3 regions of the Pseudomonas sp. LBUM1671 genome follow, and region 3 is predicted to be linked to each of the others. Evidence: predicted binding sites of a transcription regulator. Region 3 holds the regulator's gene; each other region holds the start of a gene.
What was found. Region 3 encodes FliA, which starts transcription of late flagellar genes. Its sites were predicted from a motif close to CTAAAGTTTNNNNNNNNNNNGCCGNTAA; they were not measured.

Region 1: a site for FliA is predicted at 1,255-1,282, ahead of ACA060_RS02115 (methyl-accepting chemotaxis protein). Genes of this name have one in related genera too.
Region 2: a site for FliA is predicted at 1,074-1,101, ahead of motA (flagellar motor stator protein MotA). Genes of this name have one in related genera too.

What each region holds. Positions count from the first base shown of each region.
Region 1 covers NZ_CP166782.1:457,552-459,820, forward strand. The annotation lists gene ACA060_RS02115 (methyl-accepting chemotaxis protein) at 1-1,199, opposite strand, end outside; gene ACA060_RS02120 (hypothetical protein) at 1,474-1,704, shown strand; gene ACA060_RS02125 (cell division protein ZapA) at 1,701-2,003, shown strand; partial or broken gene ACA060_RS02130 (HAMP domain-containing protein) at 2,149-2,269, shown strand, end outside.
Region 2 covers NZ_CP166782.1:551,206-553,474, forward strand. The annotation lists gene ACA060_RS02465 (HDOD domain-containing protein) at 1-1,003, opposite strand, end outside; gene motA (flagellar motor stator protein MotA) at 1,170-2,021, shown strand; gene motB (flagellar motor protein MotB) at 2,025-2,269, shown strand, end outside.
Region 3 covers NZ_CP166782.1:1,748,500-1,750,768, reverse strand. The annotation lists gene ACA060_RS07895 (protein phosphatase CheZ) at 1-391, opposite strand, end outside; gene ACA060_RS07890 (chemotaxis response regulator CheY) at 414-785, opposite strand; gene fliA (RNA polymerase sigma factor FliA) at 953-1,693, opposite strand; gene fleN (flagellar synthesis regulator FleN) at 1,690-2,269, opposite strand, start outside.

The sequences.
Region 1 (2,269 bases), 1.3 Mb from region 3:
CCAGCACGCGCGGCTTCAATGGCTGCGTTCAATGCCAGCAAGTTGGTCTGGTCAGCCAGACCGCGAATCACGTCCAGCACTTTACCGATGTCACGGGACTCGTTGGCCAGGTCGCCAATCAGGGTCGCGGTGCTCTGCACATCGGCGCTCATGCGTTCGATGGCGCTGACGGTTTCCTGCACCAGGTCACGACCGTCGCCGGCCGAGGTGGTGGCGTTCTTCGAGGCTTCGGACGTGCTCACGGCGTTGCGTGCGACCTCTTCCACGGCGCTGGTCATTTCATTGACGGCGGTGGCGGCTTGTTCGATTTCGTTGTTCTGCTGGGTCAGGCCACGAGCGCTTTCGTCGGTGACACTGTTGAGTTCTTCAGCGGCGGACGCCAGTTGCGTGGCTGAGCCGGAAATCCGCTGCAGGGTGTCACGCAGCTTTTCCTGCATCTTCGACATGGCCAGCAGCAAGCGGCCGGCTTCATCTTCGCCATCGACATGAATCGGGCGGGTCAGGTTGCCCTCGGCGATTTCTTCGGCCGCGCTCAAGGCGTTGGCTATCGGCTTGGTAATGCTGTTGGTCAGGAGCCAGGCGAACAGCAGTGTCAGGCCGGTGGCGATCACCAGCAGGGTGACGACCAGGGTGAACGCCGAGGAATACTGATCCGTTGCTTGCTGATTAAGGTCGACCGCCTGTTGGTTGTTGATCAGCATCAGGCGGTTGAGCACGGCGTTGACGGCTTCAGAGTTGTTCAACAGATCGGTGTTGAGCAAGGTGCGCAGTTCTTCCACCTGGTTGTTGCGCGACAGACTCTTCATCCGGTCTTCAAGCTGACGGTACTGGCCAAGCAACTGCACGTATTGGTCGTAAGCCGCACGCTCGTCAGGGCTGCTGATGAATTTTTCATACTCTGTCTGTGCGGCGCGGATCTGCTGGTTGCGCTGGTCGAACAGCTCGATGGTTTTTTGCTGCACGTCGGGTTCGCGGTTGGTCAACAAGCGATAGGACAGAACCCGAAGGCGCAGGGTCAGTTGGGTGAACTCATCCAGCGCTTTGATGCTCGGCACGCTGCTCTCGACGATGTTCTCGCCGGCGCCTCGAATCTTGCTCATCTGGTTCAAGGCAAACACCCCCAAAACCAGCATCAAACCGCCAATCAGGGCGAAACCGAGGAACGCCCGCGGTGCGATATTCATATTACGAAGGGACATGCTGTTTACCAAAGTGAGCGCACCCGTGCGGCGCTGAAGCTGACGTGTGAGTGACTTATCGGTCATACGACTAAAGTCTTGAGGGCCTGCGCGTTTTTGTCGCAGACAGGCCCCGGCGACGAAGTGCAGGAACCAGATCCGCCAATCACAGTCTTTAAAGCTCGCGAGGAAGGTCGCCCGCCAGGAAAATCAAGGCCTTGCGCCCGAATAACCCTGGCATCCGTGGTGACTTTTCTTTATCGTACGCGCCCCTTGAAATGCTTGGAAAATCAAAATGTTGGAAGCATCCCTAAGCCAATTGGAACAGCTGGTCAGCGACCTGGTGCAACAGAACCAGAGCCTGCTCGCCACCAATCAGACCCTGAGTGCAGAACTGGCCCAGGCCAAGGATGAAAACGAAAGCCTGCAACTGAACCTGATGGAACAGGAAGAGAAACAAGGCGCCACCGCGGCCCGCATCCAGGCCCTGGTTGAGCGCGTCAGCGCCGGCCCGGTCAGCGCATGAATCACGGCGCCGCAGGGGTAAAAGTCGTCTCGATCCTGGGGGAGGACTATTCGATCAAGGCGCCGGCCGGGGAAGAGCAAACCCTGCTGGACGCCGCGCTGATGTTGAAAGCTGCCTTGGCCGATACCAAAAGAAAGTACCCGACGCTGATCGGTGACCGCCTGCTGGTGTTGGCCGCGATGAATCTGTGCTCCCAGCAGATTGAAATGCAGAAGCAGCACAAGCAGGAACTCGACCGTTACCAAGAGCAAGTCAGCGCCACGGTTGAAGTGATCTCCAAGACGATCAATCAGGCCTGATCGGCTTTGCGCACAACCAAAGAATAGATTGTCCATTGTGTTGTATACAATCGGCACGGCTGTTGCAGTGTTTCAGCCTCTTATTCTTTGGGGGTGCTCCATGCAGTTCTGGCGACGCAGTATTCAATGGCAGTTGATCCTCAGCATGGGCACCGCCCTGCTGGTCAGCATCCTGATCGTGGTTGGCATTTATACCCTCGTGGTCAACCGTCTCGCCCAGAGCTATCTGGTCGAGCAGGCACTGCCGTCGAGCATCGAGGCGATGC
Region 2 (2,269 bases), 1.2 Mb from region 3:
CGTGAATGCGGTTCATGCCCGATGGCCAGATCAGCGAGACGGCGGGGTGCCAGATGTCCGGCATTGCATGTTGGCGTGCGCTGTTGGCAGCCTGTTGGTGCAATTGCTGCTGCACGTCGCTCATCGGCATTTGCAGGTAAAGGCTGGTCAGGTATTGCCAGCGCTCACTGTGCGGACTGTCCCAGGCCTGTTGCGCCGACAGTGCCAGCCCGTTGGCCAGCAGCACGGTATTGGCGGGCTGATTGAGCCAGCGACGCAGGGTCGGATCGTCATCGAGACGGTTTTGCTGGCGCAGAGGGTGCTCGCTGTCGCGGGCAATGCGCAGGACTTTCACCAGTTCGCGCTGCTCGTTGAGCAGCAGTCGATAACCTTGCTGCACCCAGATCGGCAGGCGCCAGACATCCACCAGCGCCTGGCAGATGTCCAGCAGGCGAACGCCGAACAGATCCTTTTCGACTTTGCGCGCTGACTCGCCTTTATGAATGACCCGCAGCTCCCACTCTTCGAGCAATTGCGGATGAGTCAACGCCATCGGCCACAGCGGCGAGAGAAACAACAGGCTGCCCCAATGGATGTCCTGCCACAGACGCGCCAGGCGACCGGCAAAAAAACCGTTGGCCTGTTGCGTCGCATGCTGGCTGATCAGCTGCAGCTGACGCAACGCCACCGGTATCTGTGATTGAGGTTGGACAGGCAATCGGGCGAGCAATTCTTCGGTGCGTTTCAACCCGAGGCGATTGATCGCCACCTCAAGGTTTTCAGCAGGCTCGGTCATGCTGCCGTGGGTATGGCGGTTGGCTTCGCGAATCACACTCAAGGCCAGGGCCGGGCTGTCCTGCAATAATTCGGCGATGTCGCGCAGTGAGCTGCGGTTGTCGGCGAGGGCTTTGCAGACGCGGTCATGACTGTCTTGTGGAACCGGCAGGCGCACGCCATCGAGAAGCTTTATCCAGCCTTCAAGCGTGGTCGGTTTCGGGGTTGGTATGTTCGTTTCGTTAGCCATGGTTGGACGTGATCATCGTCTGCATTACCTATGCCCAGAGAGGGCTAAATTAGCTTTTCGCTTGAACTGGCTATAGTCTGGCGCAGTTTTGCCGATAAGTAGAAGAAGAGATTTTTTAACTTCCGAATATGACCTTGAACCCGACTCAGTAAGTGCTCTCCTACCTATGGCTAAAATAATCGGCATCATCGTCGTATTCGCGAGCGTGCTCGGCGGATACGTGCTCTCCCACGGCAAGATTGCCGCCCTGATTCAACCTTTCGAGGTGATGATTATCGGTGGTGCGGCCCTCGGTGCGTTCCTGCAGGCCAACCCTGGCCACATGTTCAAGCTCGTTCTCAAGAAAGCCCTGGGAATGTTCAGCTCGCGCTTCAACCACACGTTCTATCTGGAAGTGCTGGGCTTGATCTACGAGATCCTCAACAAAAGCCGCCGCGAAGGCATGATGGCGATCGAAGGCGACATTGAAGACGCCGCCGCGAGCCCGATCTTCGCCAAGTACCCGGCGGTCCTGAAAGATGAGCGCATGACCGCGTACATCTGCGATTACCTGCGCATCATGTCCTCCGGCAACATGGCTCCCCACGAGCTCGAAGGCCTGTTCGACATGGAGCTGACCAGCCTTAAGGAAGATTTGGATCATCCTTCCCATGCGGTGAACGGCATCGCCGACGCCATGCCCGGCTTCGGTATCGTCGCGGCCGTATTGGGTATCGTGGTGACCATGGCCTCCCTGGGTGAAAGCGATCAGAAAATGATCGGCCTGCACGTGGGGGCGGCACTGGTGGGTACCTTCTTCGGTATTCTCGCCGCCTACGGTTTCTTTGGCCCATTGGCCCATGCCCTGGCCCACGATGCCAAGGAAGAACTGAACGTCTACGAAGCCATCAAGGCCTCGCTGGTGGCTTCGGCTTCCGGCATGCCGCCATCGCTGGCGGTGGAATTCGGCCGCAAGGTTCTGTACCCGGCGCACCGTCCTAGCTTCGCTGAGCTGGAACAAGCGGTTCGCGGTCGCTAAGTCATGGAAAATAACCAGCCGATAATCATCAAGCGCGTAAAAAAATACGCGGCCGGGCATCACGGGGGCTCCTGGAAAATCGCCTTCGCGGACTTCGCGACGGCGATGATGGCGTTTTTCCTGGTGCTGTGGCTGCTGTCCACCGCCACGCCGGAACAGAAGATCGCCATCGCCGGTTACTTCAAGGACCCGGTCGGTTTTTCCGAAAGCGGCACGCCGTACATCATCGATTTGGGCGGCTCCCCGAC
Region 3 (2,269 bases):
ACCGACCCCAATCCGTGCTCAACGCCTGGGCTTCTTCGCTCAGGCTGTTGACCAGCGGCGTGGCGTTCTCCACCAGGTCCATGGTGCGGTTGGCGGCAGCCTCGGTCAGCTTGACCACATACCCCAGGCGCTCGGTGGCGTCCGTGATCTGCGACACTTCCTCGGCTTGCGGCATGTTCGGGTCAATCTGGAAATTGACGATCGCGCTATGCAGCTCGCGAGTGAGCTTGCCCACTTCCTGATACAGGCCGCGGTCACGGGTCTGATTGAGCTCATGGATCAGTTGCACGGCGTCGCCGAACCTGCCTTTTTCAAGGCTTTCGACCAGTTCGACCGCGTGTTTTTTCAGGGTCGATTCAAAATCGCCCAATGAAGATTCTTTATGCTCCATAGCTCCCCCGTGGCGCAGTGGATCAACCGATGCGTTCGAAAATCTTCTCGATTTTTTCTTTCAACGCCTGGGCCGTGAAGGGTTTGACCACATAGCCGTTAACACCGGCCTGGGCCGCTTCGATGATCTGCTCGCGCTTGGCTTCTGCAGTCACCATCAGCACTGGCAGGTGCTTGAGCTTTTCATCGGCGCGTACGTGACGCAGCAGATCGATACCGGTCATGCCAGGCATGTTCCAGTCCGTTACCAGAAAGTCGATGCTCCCGCTGTTGAGAACCGGAATGGCGGTAGTGCCATCGTCAGCCTCGACCGTGTTGGTGAACCCAAGGTCACGCAACAGGTTTTTTATGATCCGCCGCATCGTTGAGAAGTCATCAACGATGAGGATTTTCATGTTCTTGTCCAATTCGACCTCCAAGCAGTCTTAAACGCGCCCAGCACCTGGACGCGCCATTTCAATCAATCCGGCAATGCATTCGATGACTGTCTGGAGCACAACAGATCGCGACCGGTGCAGTTCAACACCCCACCGGCCTCGTTCGCAGTGTCCCCACACTGCCTTCAGCGCGCTCGCCACTCCCCCAAACGCCCCCGCAAACGGGCCGCGCACTGGCTATGTAACTGGCTGACCCGCGATTCGCTGACCCCCAGGACCTCACCGATTTCCTTGAGGTTCAGCTCTTCGTCGTAGTACAGCGCCAACACCAGTCGCTCACGCTCCGGCAAATTGGCAATCGCGTCCGCCAGCGCTGCCTGGAAGCGTTCATCTTCCAGATCGCGTGACGGCTCCAGATGTGCACTCGCGCCATCCTCGTGCAGCCCTTCGTGTTCGCCGTCCTGCAACAGATCGTCGAAACTGAATAACCGGCTGCCCAGGGTGTCGTTCAAAATCCCGTAATAATCATCGAGACTCAATTGGAGTTCGGCCGCAACCTCATGATCTTTAGCGTCACGACCGGTTTTAGCTTCAATCGAGCGAATTGCGTCGCTGACCATCCGGGTATTGCGGTGGACCGAACGTGGCGCCCAGTCCCCCTTGCGTACTTCATCGAGCATCGCGCCACGGATTCGAATGCCCGCGTACGTCTCGAAACTCGCGCCTTTGCTGGCGTCATATTTGGTCGATACTTCAAGCAGGCCAATCATCCCGGCCTGGATCAGGTCTTCAACCTGAACACTGGCCGGCAGACGGGCCAGCAAGTGGTAAGCAATGCGTTTGACCAGTGGCGCGTAACGCTCGATCAGCTCGTACTGCGCATCACGTGCCGACTTCTTGTAGAGGTTGTAGCCACTGGCTGTCATAGGACGGGTCCTGCGGTCTGTTGCACGAGGCGCTCGACGAAAAACTCCAGGTGCCCACGCGGGTTGGCAGGTAACGGCCAGGTGTCGACCTTCTGCGCGATTGCCTTGAACGCCAGGGCGCACTTGGAACGCGGGAAGGCTTCGTAGACGGCGCGCTGCTTCTGCACAGCCTTGCGCACGCTTTCGTCGTAAGGCACCGCGCCAACGTATTGTAGGGCGACGTCGAGGAAGCGGTCCGTGACCTTGGTCAACTTGGCGAACAGGTTGCGACCTTCCTGCGGGCTCTGGGCCATGTTGGCCAGGACGCGGAAGCGGTTCATGCCGTAGTCGCGGTTCAGCAGTTTGATCAACGCGTAGGCATCCGTGATCGAAGTCGGCTCGTCGCAGACCACCAGCAAAACTTCTTGCGCGGCGCGAACGAAACTGACTACCGAGTCACCAATGCCCGCAGCGGTGTCGATCACCAAGACGTCGAGGTTGTCGCCGATATCGCTGAAGGCCTGGATCAGGCCGGCGTGTTGGGCCGGGCTCAAATGAACCATGCTCTGCGTGCCGGACGCGGCCGGGACGATGCGG